One region of the Streptomyces sp. NPDC056628 genome, then DNA from elsewhere that is predicted to be linked to it. Evidence: riboswitches for the same ligand, from Rfam matches in the RefSeq annotation. Region 1 holds a riboswitch; each other region holds the start of a gene.
The links. Region 1 has a riboswitch for cobalamin ahead of ACFRAC_RS06970 ((2Fe-2S) ferredoxin domain-containing protein). Riboswitches for the same ligand answer to the same signal wherever they lie in the genome.
Positions count from the first base shown of each region.

Region 2: linked by a shared signal. The riboswitch ahead of ACFRAC_RS27735 (cobalamin biosynthesis protein) and the one ahead of ACFRAC_RS06970 ((2Fe-2S) ferredoxin domain-containing protein) in region 1 are both predicted to bind cobalamin.
Region 3: linked by a shared signal. The riboswitch ahead of ACFRAC_RS28360 (ABC transporter substrate-binding protein) and the one ahead of ACFRAC_RS06970 ((2Fe-2S) ferredoxin domain-containing protein) in region 1 are both predicted to bind cobalamin.
Region 4: linked by a shared signal. The riboswitch ahead of ACFRAC_RS10200 (ribonucleoside-diphosphate reductase subunit alpha) and the one ahead of ACFRAC_RS06970 ((2Fe-2S) ferredoxin domain-containing protein) in region 1 are both predicted to bind cobalamin.

Region 1 is NZ_JBHTWG010000003.1:292,983-296,488, reverse strand. Features, by position in the region: gene ACFRAC_RS06975 (gamma-glutamyltransferase family protein) at 1-678, opposite strand, end outside; gene ACFRAC_RS06970 ((2Fe-2S) ferredoxin domain-containing protein) at 950-1,360, opposite strand; cobalamin riboswitch at 1,418-1,595, opposite strand; gene ACFRAC_RS06965 (methylmalonyl-CoA mutase family protein) at 1,737-3,506, shown strand, end outside.
Region 2 is NZ_JBHTWG010000029.1:28,552-32,057, reverse strand. Features, by position in the region: gene ACFRAC_RS27740 (cobyric acid synthase) at 1-984, opposite strand, end outside; gene ACFRAC_RS27735 (cobalamin biosynthesis protein) at 981-1,940, opposite strand; cobalamin riboswitch at 2,039-2,182, opposite strand; gene ACFRAC_RS27730 (hypothetical protein) at 2,289-2,510, opposite strand; gene ACFRAC_RS27725 (anion permease) at 2,548-3,506, opposite strand, start outside.
Region 3 is NZ_JBHTWG010000030.1:66,381-69,886, reverse strand. Features, by position in the region: gene ACFRAC_RS28365 (FecCD family ABC transporter permease) at 1-544, opposite strand, end outside; gene ACFRAC_RS28360 (ABC transporter substrate-binding protein) at 541-1,566, opposite strand; cobalamin riboswitch at 1,615-1,736, opposite strand; gene ACFRAC_RS28355 (hypothetical protein) at 2,717-3,506, shown strand, end outside; gene ACFRAC_RS28350 (GntR family transcriptional regulator) at 3,504-3,506, shown strand, end outside.
Region 4 is NZ_JBHTWG010000005.1:216,207-219,712, reverse strand. Features, by position in the region: gene mctP (monocarboxylate uptake permease MctP) at 1-580, shown strand, start outside; gene ACFRAC_RS10205 (GNAT family N-acetyltransferase) at 711-1,217, shown strand; cobalamin riboswitch at 1,263-1,395, shown strand; gene ACFRAC_RS10200 (ribonucleoside-diphosphate reductase subunit alpha) at 1,519-3,506, shown strand, end outside.

The sequences.
Region 1 (3,506 bases):
GACCAGCGCCTCGGCGATGAACCCGGTGCGCCACACCGCGCGCGCGGCCTCGATCCGCGCGACACGGTCGCCGGCTCCGGCGATCTCGTCGAGCAGGCGTTTCCAGGTGGCGGCGAGCGCCGGGTTGCGGAAGAGCGTGCCGGGGCGGGGCGGCTCGCCGTCCGGCAGGTACACCTCGGCGGAGGAGGTCCACTCGGTCTCGAAGAGTTCGCGCACCGTCTCGACGGTCTCGCCGACGCGCTCCACGGGCGCGTGTCCTTGCTCGGCGTAGCCGATGGCGTACTCCAGGACGTCGGCGGGTGCCAGGGTGCCGTGGTCGCGCAGCAGGACCATCCAGGCGTCGAAGGCGCCGGGCACGGCGGCGGCCAGCGGTCCGGTGCCGGGGACGAGGTCCAGGCCGAGGCCCCGGTAGTGGGGGACGGTCGCGCCCGCGGGGGCGACGCCCTGGCCGCACAGCACCCGCACCTCGCCGCCCGCCGGGGCGAGGAGGATCGGCACCTCGCCGGCCGGCCCGTTCAGGTGCGGTTCGACGACGTGCAGCACGAACGCGCCGGCCACGGCGGCGTCGTAGGCGTTGCCGCCGCGCTCCAGGACCGCCATCGCGGACTGCGAGGCCAGCCAGTGCGTGGAGGACACCATGCCGAAGGTGCCCTGGAGGGTGGGACGGGTGGTGAACATGGCGGGCGTCACCTCGCGGTCGGCGCGGACGGGTCCGTCCGATCTTCCGTGACCGCCCGTTCGATGTTCAACCGTTCATGGGGGTGTGGAGCGAGGGTGGCGTGAAGGTGTGGAGGTCGGGCGGGCCGGATCAGGCCGCCCGGCCCGGTCAGGCCGCTGCGGCTGTACGGGTCCCGATCACCGACCCTCCTGGGGGCCCGTGTGTGCGGGAGGGGCAGCACGGCCGGCGGCACGCGCCCGGCGGTGGAGGTGACGACGACCTTGCTGACGGTCAGTCGTTCCGGGGGGCGCGGGACGGGGGCGGGGGGAAGGTGTGGAGGCCGAGGATCTCGGGGCAGGGGGCGACGCCGGGGCCGCCTGCCCGGACCCAGGCGATGACGTCCTCGGTGGCGTCCGGATCGTTGACGAGGCCGAGCCAGACCGGGCGGGCGCCCGCCGCCCGCGCCGCGGCGGAGGGCTGGACGACGACCACGTTGGCGTGGTCGCAGACGTCGAGGCAGTCCGAGACGCGCACGGGCACGCTCTCCCTCAGCCGGGCCGCCTGGCGGGCATGGTCGACACCGGTCACCTTCGGGCTGCCGCAGCAGCAGTCGCGGCAGAGCACGACCCGGCAGGGCGTGGACGGGGGGCGCCGGTCCGGGAGCGGCGGCTCGGACGACGGCGGGGGCGGGAGTACGGGCATGACTGCCTTCGGGTCGGGGCTCGTACGCGGAGCCGGCCTGCGGAGGACTTCCCCGCCCGGGGGCGCGGAGGTGCCGGCAGGTCTTCGGACTCGGGTTCGTCCCGGCGGGGCGCCTTCCCGGTCTCCCAGTGGCGTGCCTGCCCCGCCCGTCCCCCTCACCGCTGCGCGTCAGTTCCGGATTCGCACCGGATTCCCTGGCCCCGCAAAGGGCTCGACCAGCTCCGCGAGGCTATCAAGCCGGGGCCGTGAGCCGCTCCTTCGCCGTGCCCGCGCAGGCCCCGGAGGAGCGCGGAGACGCAGGTCACAATCTGGAAGAGGGCAAGGTCACAGCCGTGCCCCCTGCTGCTCCTTTGACGATCTGACCTAGCATCCGAGCATGACGGTCCTGCCTGACGACGGGCTCTCGCTGGCCGCCGAGTTCCCTGACGCAACCCATGAGCAGTGGCAACACCTGGTGGAGGGTGTGCTGCGCAAGGCGGGCAAGGACGTGTCGGGGACGGCTGCCGAGGACGCCCTGTCCACCCCACTCGAGGACGGGATGCGCTCCCGCCCCCTGTACACCGCGCGCGACGCCGCGCCCGACCCCGGCCTGCCCGGCTTCGCCCCGTTCGTCCGGGGCGGGCGCCCCGAGGGCAGCACGGCCGGCGGCTGGGACGTACGGCAGCGGCACACCACGGCCACGGACGGCGTGGTGCTGGCGGACCTGGAGAACGGCGTCACCTCGCTCTGGCTGGTCCTCGGCGACGCCGGCATCCCGGTGTCCTCCCTCGGCCGGGCCCTCGACGGCGTCTACCTCGACCTCGCCCCGGTCGTCCTGGACGCGGGCGCCGCGACGGAGGCCGCCGCGCACGCCCTGCTGGACCTGTACGCGGAGCGCGGCGTCGCCAAGGACGCGGCGCGCGGCAACCTCGGCGCCGACCCGCTCGGCCACGAGGCCCGCACCGGCAGGTCCCTCCCGTTCGCGCCGGCCGCCGTGCTGGCCCGGCGGTGCGCCGAGGAGTACCCGGGGCTGCGGGCGCTGACCGTGGACGCCCTGCCGTACCACGAGGCCGGCGGCTCGGCCGCGCAGGAGCTCGGTTCCGCGCTGGCGACCGGTGTGGCGTATCTGCGCGAGCTCACCGAGGCCGGCCTGACGGTCGAACAGGCCGCCGCCCAGCTGGAGTTCCGCTACGCGGCCACCGCCGACCAGTTCCTGACCATCGCCAAGCTGCGGGCGGCGCGCCGCCTGTGGGCGCGGGTGACCGAGGTGTCCGGGGCACCCAGCGCCCAGGTGCAGCACGCCGTCACCTCGCCGGTGATGATGACGCGCCGCGACCCGTGGGTGAACATGCTGCGCACGACGGTCGCCACGCTCGCGGCCGGCGTCGGCGGCGCCGACTCGGTGACGGTGCTGCCCTTCGACCACGCGCTGGGCCTGCCCGACGCGTTCGCGCGGCGCATCGCGCGCAACACCTCGACCATCCTCATCGAGGAGTCCCACCTGGCCCGGGTCATCGACCCGGCGGGCGGCTCCTGGTACGTGGAGCGGCTGACGGACGAACTCGCCCACGCGGGCTGGGAGTTCTTCCAGCAGATCGAACAGGCGGGCGGCCAGGCCGCCGCGCTGCGCTCGGGCCGGCTGCGGGACGACCTGGCCGCCACCTGGGAGGCCCGCACCGGCAAGCTGGCGAAGCGCCGCGAACCGGTCACCGGTGTCAGCGAGTTCCCGTATCTCGCCGAGCAGCCCGTGGTGCGCGAGCCCGCGCCCGAGCCGCCGTCCGGGGGCCTGCCGCGCGTGCGCCGCGACGAGGCGTACGAGGCGCTGCGCGCCCGGTCCGACGCGCATCTGGCCGCGACCGGCGCCCGGCCGCGGATCTACCTGGCCGCGCTCGGCCCGGCCGCGGCCCACACCACGCGCCTGACCTTCGCCTCGAACCTGTTCCAGGCCGGCGGCATCGAGCCCGTCACCGAGGGCACCTTCGAGGAGAGCGGCGCCACCGAGGCGTGCCTGTGCTCCAGCGACGCCGTGTACGAGGAGCAGGCGGCCGAGGTCGCCGGACGGCTGAAGGCGGCCGGCGCCGCGCATGTGTTCCTCGCCGGGCGGCCCGGGGACCACCCCGGCGTCGACGGCCATGTCTTCGCGGGCTGTGACGCCGTCGCCGTCCTG
Region 2 (3,506 bases), on a different contig from region 1:
CACCAGAGCCCGCGCGAGCCCCCGCTCCCGCAGCCACGCCAGGGCGCGGACGGTGCCCCGGGTGCCGGGCACCACCACCAGGTCGGCGTCGGCCAGTTCCTCCGGCCGGTCCACGAACCGCACGACGACGCCCGGTTCGGCGGCGAGCGCGTCGACGTCCGTGAAGTTGGACATCAGCGGCACCGCGCACACGGCGACCCGCAGCACGTCCTCGCCGACCGGGGCGGCCACCTCGGACTCGCGCACCGCCCCGCGCAGCGACACTCGCAGGCCGTCCTCCTCGTCGATGCCGAGTCCGTGCCGGAAGGGCAGGACGCCGTACGTCCGCCGTCCGGTGAGGCCGTGCAGCATGTCGAGGCCGGGTTCGAGGAGCGAGACGTCGCCGCGGAACTTGTTGACGAGGAAGCCGGCGACCAGCTCCTGGTCCTCGCGGGACAGCAGCGCCACGGTCCCGAAGAACGAGGCGAAGACACCGCCCCGGTCGATGTCGCCCACGACCAGCACGGGCAGCCCCGCGCCGCGTGCGATCCCCATGTTCACGATGTCGGTGCGCCGCAGGTTGATCTCGGCCGGGGAACCGGCCCCTTCGCAGATCACCGCGTCGTACGTGGCCCGCAGTTCGGCGAGGGAGTCCAGCACGGTGGCGAGCAGCCGCTGCTGCCGTCCGCCGTGGTAGCCGCGCGCGCTCATCTCGCCCACCGGCCTGCCCAGCAGCACCACCTGACTGCTCTGGTCCCCGCCCGGCTTCAGCAGGACGGGGTTCATCAGCGCGGTCGGCTCGACGCGGCACGCCTGGGCCTGCATGGCCTGCGCCCGCCCGATCTCCGCGCCCTCGCGGGTGACGAACGAGTTCAGCGACATGTTCTGCGCCTTGAAGGGCGCGACCTTCACGCCCTGGCGCACCAGCCACCGGCAGATCCCGGCGGTGACGACGCTCTTGCCGGCGTCGGAGGTCGTGCCGGCGACGAGCAGCCCGCCCTTCACGAGGCACGTCCTCTCGCCCCGCGCCGCCCGAGCAGGAGCCGCGCCCCGGCGCACACGCCCAGGGCGAGCACCCCCACCCGCCGCGAGAGACGCACGGCCCGCTCGATGTCGGCGACCCGGACGGCCCGTCCGGCGGCGCCGTTCAGCACGGGCCGGTGCTCCACCCGCCCGCCGTACGCCAGCGTCCCGCCGAGGCGCACCCCGAGCGCGCCCGCGAACGACGCCTCCACCGGGCCCGCGTTGGGGCTGGGATGCCGGTGGGCGTCCGCGCGCCAGGCCCGTACGGCGCCCCGGGGGTCGCCCCCGGCGACGGCGGCCAGCGCGGCGGTCAGCCGGGCACCCGGCCAGCCGGCGACGTCGTCGAGACGGGCCGAGGCCCAGCCGTAGCGGCGGTACTCGGGGGAGCGGTGCCCGACCATGGCGTCGAGGGTGTTGACGGCCCGGAACCCGGCGAGGCCCGGCACGCCGGCGACGGCTCCCCACACCAGGGCGCCGACCACGGCGTCCGAGGTGTTCTCGGCGACGGACTCCACGACCGCCCGCGCGATCCCGTCGGCGTCCAGCGCCTGCGGGTCCCGGCCGCACAGATGCGGCAGCCGCGCCCGCGCCGCCTCGACGTCGCCGGCCTCCAGGGCACGTCCGACGGCCCGGGCCTCCCGGGCGAGCGACGTGCCGCCGACGACGGCCCAGGTGACGGCGCCGGTCAGGGCGACGGAGGCGGCGGGGGAGGGGCGCACGGCACGTGCGCCCAGCGCGGCGGCCGCCACGGCGCCACCGGCGCACACGGCGGTGTGCAGCACACCCCAGGCGCGGTGGTCGCGCCACAACACTCGTTCCACGGCGCCCGCGGCACGTCCGAACGCGGCGACCGGATGCCCACGGCGTGGATCGCCGAGCAGCAGGTCACCGAGGAGTCCGGCGGCGGCGCCGTACGCGAAGACGCGTTCGGCACGCATGGGGTTCAGCCGGTGGTGGCGTCGGACAGGGGTCCGGTACTGCGTGACGAGCGGCAGGCGAGCATCGCGTGATGTCCTCACTCAGGGTGTCCACGCCCTGGTTCGACGAGACCGGCGGCGAGAGTTCCTGGCTCCCGGGGGTTACTACCCCGGTGACAGTGGCGGGACCGCGCCGGATTCGCACCGGCTTCCTCTTCTGCCGCCGTAGATGGCTCCGGAAGTCCACCATGGGTCGCGACGGCCGTCAACTTGCCTGTGACCTGCGACGGGAGAGTGTGCGCAGGCCCACACACACCGAAGGTGCGCGACGGTGTCCCGTCACGCACCTCAGGAGTCGCGCGCCGTACGTCAGGCCACGATGAGATAGATGCCGTACGCCACGGCCGCCGTGCACGCCGCGAAGCACGCGTAGGCGCCGGTGACCGCGAGCGCGGCCGAGTCGCCCTGTGCGACCGCCCGTTCGCGGCGCGAGAGGCCCGCGATGCCGAGGGTGAACAGGCCCACCAGGGCCACCGTGACGACGAGACTGACACCGAAGACGGAGCCGAGGGACGCCCAGTCGATCTTCATGCTGCTTCCTTGTGTTGCCGGGAGGGAGGACCGGAGGTCAGACGGAGGCCTTGGAGGGCTCGGGTCCGGATGCCGGTGCCGGGAGGGTGACCGCGAGGTCCTCGGTCACCGTGCCCGCGGGGGGCGGGGTCACGGCGGCCATGGCGGTGGTGACCACTCCGGCGGGCTCGTCGTAGTCGGTGACGTTGGTGTGGTCGATGACCTCGCGGCGGGAGATCTTCCAGATGGCGACGCTGGAGGCGACCAGGAAGACCGCGACGGCGGCGGTGCCCCACTTGCCGAGACCCGTCACGTACTCGGCGAGCGCGGCGACCAGCGCGGCGGCCGGCAGGGTCAGGCCCCAGGCGACGAACATCCGGGTGGCCGTGGACCAGCGGACCACGCCGCCCTTGCGGCCCAGACCGGCGCCCATCACGGAGCCGGAGACGGAGTGCGTGGTGGACAGGGAGAAGCCGAGGTGGGAAGAGGCCAGGATGACCGTCGCCGCGCTGGTCTGGGCGGCGAAGCCCTGCTGCGGCTGGAGGTCGGTCAGGCCCTTGCCCATCGTGCGGATGATCCGCCAGCCGCCCAGGTAGGTGCCGAGCGCGATGGCCAGGCCGGCGGAGAGGATGACCCAGGTGGGCGGGTCCGAGTCGGGGGCGAGGGCGCCGCCCGCGATGAGGGCGAGGGTGATGATGCCCATGGTCTTCTGGGCGTCGTTGGTGCCGTGGGCGAGGGAGACGAGGCCCGCGGAGGCGATCTGACCGGCGCGGTAGCCCTTCTTCGAGGCCTCGCCGTCGGCCTTCCTGCCGAGCGTGTAGGTGAGCCGCGTGGCCAGCAGGGCCGCGAGGCCCGCGACGATCGGGGCGGCGATGGCCGGGAGCAGGACCTTGGTGACCAGCACGTCGCCGTGGACGGCGCCGACGCCCGCCGAGGCGATGGTGGCGCCGATCAGGCCGCCCATCAGGGCGTGCGACGAGCTGGAGGGCAGGCCCACCAGCCAGGTGAGGAGGTTCC
Region 3 (3,506 bases), on a different contig from region 1:
GCACGAGACGCGATGAGGTGATGCGTCCGCCGGTGCGGGCGGTGGCGTACACGAGCAGGAGTGCGCCCAAGGCCCCAACGAAGGCTGCCACCGACAGGGAGACGGGACCGAAAAAGGTGGCCCCGAACACGATGACGGAGACCGCGCCGAGGGACGCCCCCGAGGACACCCCGAGCAGGTACGGCTCGGCGAGCGGGTTGCGCACCAGGGCCTGAAGGGCGGTGCCGATCACCGCAAGGCCGGCGCCGGTGACCGCACCGAGCAGCACCCGCGGCGCCCTCACGTCGACCACGATGGTCTCCCGGGCCCGCGACCAGTCCGGCTGCTGCCAGTCGGCACCCAGTGCGTGCGTCACGATGCCCCACACCTGGCCGGGTGGCACCTGGACGGAGCCGACCGCAAGTCCCGCAGTGGTGGAGACGACGAGCAGGGCGGTGAGTACGAGCAGCGTGACGGCCAGCCGTGTGCGGCCCTCTCCTGGCTGGGTGGTCTTACGTGGTTGGATCCTCCCCTCGGCGGACGTGCTGGTGGCGGTCCGGGTCACCGGAAGCTCTCGGGGTGCAGTCCGCGGGCCAGGTCGTCGACCGCGTAGGCCGAGCGGATTCCCACCAGGGTGGCGGTCAGCGGCAGAACGACGAACCGCTTGTTCCTGACAGCGGGTACGTTGGCGAGCGCGGGCTGGGACAGCAGGAACCGCTTCTTCTGCTCGACGCTTCCGGCACCCGCGTAGTCGTAGATGGCGATGACCTCCGGTTTGCGCTCGATGACCTGCTCCCAGGAGACATCGCCGAAGACGTCGTCGAGGTCGGCGAAGACGTTCTCGCCGCCGGCCAGGCGGATCAGCTCGGTGCCCAGGCTCTTGCCGCCCGCGGTGAACGCGGCCTTGTCGCCGCTGTCGTAGACGAAGACGGGCACCTCGGGCTCGCCTTCGACCGTGCCTGCGGCCTTGCCGACGCGGCCCTTGAGGTCGGTGACCAGCTTGTCGGCCCGCTCCGAGACACCGAAGATCTTGCCGATGGTGCGGATCTCGTCGTAGGTGTCCTTCATCGTCACCTTCTTCTTGCCGCAGTACTCACGGTTGAGGTAGGTGTCGATGCCCGCGTCGGCGAACGCTGTGCGGGAGCGGCCCTCCTTCTCGGCGAAGGCGCTGCCGTAGCCGCCGTAGACAAGTTCGGGTTCGGCATCCAGGACCTTCTCGAACGACGGTTCCTTCCGCGCCAGTTCGGGAACCGCCTCGTAATCCTTCTTCAGCTCGGGCAGAACCGCGGAGTCGGGGAAGGCCGTGCCGACCATGCGATCCTTCAGGCCGAGGGCGAGCATGAGTTCCGCCGGGTGCTGGTGGATGGTGACCACCCGTGACGGTGGCTTGTCGTACGTCGTCTTCACGCCGCAGTTGTCGATGGTGACTGGAAAACCCTCGGGCACGGCCGAGGTCGCCTTCGCGTCCCCGCCGCTCTCGTCGGCCGCTCCGCAGCTCGTGGTCAGCAGCACTGACGACAGAGCCACGGCAGCAGCCGTGGCACGAAGAAACCCGCGCGTGCGGGCAGGGGTGAACAGCTGGGACACGTGAAGCCTCCTGGAGTCCGCGCTCCTCGGATCGGGCCCGCGACGGACCAGTGTCCTGACTCCCGGATCGACGCTTCCTCCGCCTTCCCGCGCGGTGCGCAGTGGCGTGTCGGAGGGGCGCTCCCCGGTCACAGTGGCGGGACCGTGCCGGATTCGCACCGGCTTCCTGTCTCCCGTCGCGGCGATGACCAGGTGATCTTACGATTCCCCGCGGCGCCGGCAAAAGGGCGCGCGGACCGCGGCCGCGCGCACCATGCCTCGCTCACGCTTCGCGTACGGCCCGGAGAGCGAGTCGTTCAGCGTTCTCGTCGTAAGGGCGCCCGTCGGACCCGCCGAAGACCTGCACGCGGCCGAACCCCGCCTCCTCGGCCATCCGCCGCAGCTTCGCCGCGCTGTCCACCCTGAGAAGCCGTGCCGCTGGTCCAGAACCGCCTGGGCGGTTTCCGGTACGGGCGTCAGCGCCGGTCGCGGCGTCCCCGGGGTGTTCCGCACCGCATCGTGGACGCGGCTCGCGCCCACCGGGCCATCGGGTGGACGACGTGCTCCGGCGCTTCGAAGAGGATGAACCCGCGGCCTTGCAACGGTGCCGCGCGAATTCGCTCCTGCCTCACGCCGTCGGCTCCCTGTGCCCCGGATAGGGCCTATTGACCCCCGTGGCGGAGGGGGGCAGGCCGCTGGTGACGCTGCCCAGGGGGTACCCGACCCTGCGAACGACATGGTTCGGACTCCTGCTCCTGGCACTCAGCGCCGTCGTGTTCGACTGCGGGTGCGCGCTGTTCGCGGCGGCCCGGTCGGACCCCGGAATTGCTCGCGGCGAGGGGCGTGCTCGGCTTGCGCATCGGCGGCTTCTCGGCCGCGATGCGCGGCGTCCTCCTGGCCGTCGCCCTCCCATGGCTGGGGACGGCGGGTTCGGGTCTGCGTGTCGCCGAGGTCGGCATGGGGTCAGCCGCCGTTGGCGGTGTCCGGGGTGGTCCTCGTCTCGCGGGCTCGGTTGGGGGAGTGGGGCTTTGGTGGGCTGGTGGATGACGCGAGGCGGGTTTCGTCTGGCGGAGGTGTCGGTGCTTTCTTGTGTCGATGGTTTGACACAAGTTTTCGGAGCAGGGCATCTTGTATCCATCGTTTGGTACAAGGTGCCTTGGGGGATCTTCACGTGCTCGACACCGTCCCGCTCCAGTCCCGGTTCCTCGACCACGCCGACCATTACGCCCGATGGTCCGGCCTGGCGATCGGTATCGAGATCGCACGGCAGTTGCTCACGATCGAGAGCGGCGACATCACCACGCCTCTTGTGTTGGCCGTCACCGCGTTCGGCCTGTGCGCGGTGGGAGGCGTCCTGATAGGTGACGCCCTGACTCTGCGTCCTCAGGAAGCGGTCCGCACTGCCAGTCTTGCTCCGCGCCTGGTGCGCGACCATGTGCCGCCACGCATGACGCCCCTGCTCGTGCTGGAGGCGTGCTCTCTTCTCGCGCTGCTGGTCATGGGCGCTGTCACAGCCTCCTCGGCCCGTGACCGGACAGGCGGGGCGGGGCGTGTCATGGAGGTTGCCTGTGACGGGGTGCGTGCCTCCGTCGGTCCGTGGCCCGGGCTGTACTACAGCGGCCCGATGTTCGGTGCCCTCGCGGTCGCAACCCCTGCCTGTGTCTGGGCGCTGCGCCGCATCGCCTTCGGGCCGGGCGACCACCGGCAGCGTCGCGACCGCGCCTGGGCCATTGTGGGAGCCTGGGGACTCCTGGTGTCGTGTCAGGTGCTTCTCGTCGTACTGATGCTTCTCGTCGCGCTCATGGACGGGCCCTGCGCGGGCCCGCTGGGTGCGGTCACCATCGTTGTGATCTGCCCTCTGGGTCTGCTGAGTGTGTTCACGTTCGGATGGTCCCTGCTCACTGTGGTGGCGCCACGGGCGGTGGACGACGGTGTGGCGGACGAGGGGAGTGGCGACGATG
Region 4 (3,506 bases), on a different contig from region 1:
GCTGGTGCCGGCGGCGATCATGTCCATCGCGGCGGCGAACCTGTTCACCCGCAACATCTACAAGGACTTCATCAAACCCGACGCCACGCCCGCCCAGGAGACCAAGGTCTCCAAGATCGTGTCCCTCCTGGTGAAGGTGGGCGCGCTGGTCTTCGTCCTCACCATGGACAAGACGGTCGCCATCAACTTCCAGCTGCTGGGCGGCATCTGGATCCTGCAGACCTTCCCGGCCCTGGTCGGCGGCCTGTTCACCCGCTGGTTCCACCGCTGGGCGCTGCTGGCCGGCTGGGCGGTCGGCATGATCTACGGCACGGTCGCCGCGTACGGGGTGGCGTCCCCGACCCAGCCGCACTTCGGCGGCTCGGCCAAGGAGATCCCGGGCATCGGTGAGATCGGCTACATCGGTCTGACGGCGTTCGTGCTCAATGTGCTGGTCACGGTCGTCCTGACCTTCGTCCTGAGGGCCGCGAAGGCCCCCGAGGGCGTCGACGAGACGAAGCCGCAGGACTACACGGCGGACGCGGGCGACCCCGGCGTCCAGGTGGAGCTGCCGCCGGCCACGGCGGGCTCCGCCCACTGAACCACCGGCACACGGCGGGCCGTCGGAGAAATCCGGCGGCCCGCCGCCGTGTGCGCGGGGGTTGTCGTGTCGATGATGCCGGGGGGCCCGGCCCGACCGGCGGGACACGCCCTACGGCAGACTCGTCCGTATGGACATCGTGATCCGGCAGGCGGACCCCGGCGAGTACGGCATCCTCGGCGAGATCACCGCACGGGCCTATCTCCAGGACGGCTTCCTCGACTTCGGCGAGAGCGACGACTACCTCGGCGAGCTCAAGGACGTGGCCAAGCGCGCGGCCGCCGCACAGGTGCTCGTGGCCGTCGAGCACGACCGCGTCCTCGGCGGCGTGACCTTCGTCCCGGACGGCGGCCCGATGGCCGATCTGGCCCGCCGCGGCGAGGCGGAGATCCGTATGCTCGCCGTCGACCACGCGGCCCGGGGCCGTGGCGCCGGCGAGGCGCTGGTCCGCGCCTGCGTCGACCGTGCCCGCGCCACGGAGGGCTGTGTGCGGGTGATCCTCTCCTCCCAGCCCACCATGCGCTCCGCCCACCGCCTCTACGAGCGCATGGGCTTCGTCCGCACTCCGGACCGGGACTGGAACCCCCTGCCGGAGCTGACCGACCTCATGCTCCTCACCTATGAGTTGACGCTCTGACACCAGTCCGCCACAACATCTAGGGGTGGCGCGGCAGGCGAGCACAAGATGTATGCTCATGCTCGCTGTCGCCGCAGGGGAATCCGGTGCGAATCCGGAACTGTCCCGCAACGGTGTACTTGTGCATGTCGCGTGCACATCGTCAGTCCGAGGACCTGCCGGCAGTGCGTCCCGGCCACCCTGGCCGGTGCGCTCCGACGTCCGGGCCTCGTGGAATGGGCCGGTGGACGCGACGCCCCGTGCGCTCGTGAGCTGCCCCCTGCCTCCGCAAGGCCCCGTGCCGAGCGAGGGAGAGCCTCACGTGACCATCGCGCCAGCCGAACCGGCCTCAGCGGCGGCCGAACCGGAGAACGAGGGTCCCGGTGCCGCGCTGTTGCGGACCCTGACCGAGCTGACCGCCGACCTCCCCGACGCCGACCCCGGCCGGGTCGCCGCCGCCGCGCTGCGCGGCCGGTCCGCCCGGGCCGACGAGACGGAGCTGCGCGAGCTCGCCACCGAGGCGGCGGCCGGGCTCATCTCCGAGGACCCCGCGTACAGCAGGCTGGCCGCGCGGCTGCTCACCCGCTCCATCGCCGCCGAGGCGGCCTCGCAGGGCGTGACGACCTTCACCGAGTCGGTCGCGACCGGGCACCGCGAGGGCCTCGTCGCCGACCGGACGGCCGCGTTCGCCCGGACGCACGCCGCCCGGCTCGACGCGCTCGTCGACCCCGCCGCCGACGACCGGTTCGGCTACTTCGGTCTGCGCACCCTCCACAGCCGCTACCTGCTGCGGCACCCGCACACCCGCAAGGTGATCGAGACGCCCCAGCACTTCCTGCTGCGCGTCGCCGCCGGTCTCGCCGCCGACGACACCGCCGGGGCGGTGGACGAGGTCGCCGCGCTCTACCGGCTGATGAGCCGCCTGGAGTACCTGCCGTCCTCCCCCACCCTCTTCAACTCCGGCACCCGGCACCCCCAGATGTCGTCGTGCTACCTCCTGGACTCCCCCAAGGACGAGCTGGACTCGATCTACGACCGCTACCACCAGGTCGCGCGCCTCTCCAAGCACGCGGGCGGCATCGGTCTGTCGTACTCCCGCGTCCGTGCCCGGGGTTCGCTGATCCGGGGGACGAACGGGCACTCCAACGGCATCGTGCCGTTCCTGAAGACGCTGGACGCCTCGGTCGCCGCCGTGAACCAGGGCGGCCGGCGCAAGGGCGCCGCCGCGGTCTACCTGGAGACCTGGCACTCCGACATCGAGGAGTTCCTGGAGCTGCGGGACAACACCGGTGAGGACGCCCGCCGTACACACAACCTGAACCTCGCGCACTGGGTCCCGGACGAGTTCATGCGCCGGGTCGAGGCCGACGGGCCATGGAGCCTGTTCTCCCCCGCCGACGTGCCCGAACTGGTCGACCTGTGGGGCGAGGAGTTCGACGCGGCGTACCGCGAGGCGGAGCGCGCGGGGCTGGCGCGCAAGGCCCTCCCGGCCCGTGAGCTGTACGGCCGTATGATGCGCACCCTCGCGCAGACCGGCAACGGCTGGATGACCTTCAAGGACGCCGCCAACCGGACCGCCAACCAGACCGCCCTGCCCGGGCACGTCGTGCACTCCTCCAACCTGTGCACCGAGATCCTGGAGATCACGGACGACGGGGAGACGGCGGTCTGCAACCTCGGCTCGGTCAACCTCGGCGCCTTCGTGCGCGACGGTGACATCGACTGGGAGCGCCTGGACGAGACGGTCCGCACGGCCGTCACCTTCCTCGACCGGGTCGTGGACATCAACTTCTACCCGACCGAGCAGGCCGGCCGCTCCAACGCCCGCTGGCGTCCGGTGGGCCTGGGCGCGATGGGCCTGCAGGACGTCCTCTTCCAGCTGCGGCTGCCCTTCGACTCCCCCGAGGCCAAGGCGCTGTCCACCCGGATCGCCGAGCGCGTCATGCTCGCCGCGTACGAGGCGTCCGCCGACCTCGCCGAGCGCGACGGCCCGCTGCCCGCCTGGGAGAAGACGCGGACCGCGCGGGGCGTGCTGCACCCCGACCACTACGACGTCGAGCTCACCTGGCCCGCGCGCTGGGCCGCGCTGCGCGAGCGGATCGCCGCGACCGGGCTGCGCAACTCGCTGCTGCTGGCGATCGCGCCCACCGCCACGATCGCCTCCATCGCCGGTGTCTACGAGTGCATCGAGCCGCAGGTCTCCAACCTGTTCAAGCGCGAGACCCTGTCCGGCGAGTTCCTCCAGGTCAACTCCTACCTCGTCGCGGAGCTGAAGCGGCTCGGCGTGTGGGACGCCCGTACCCGCGAGGC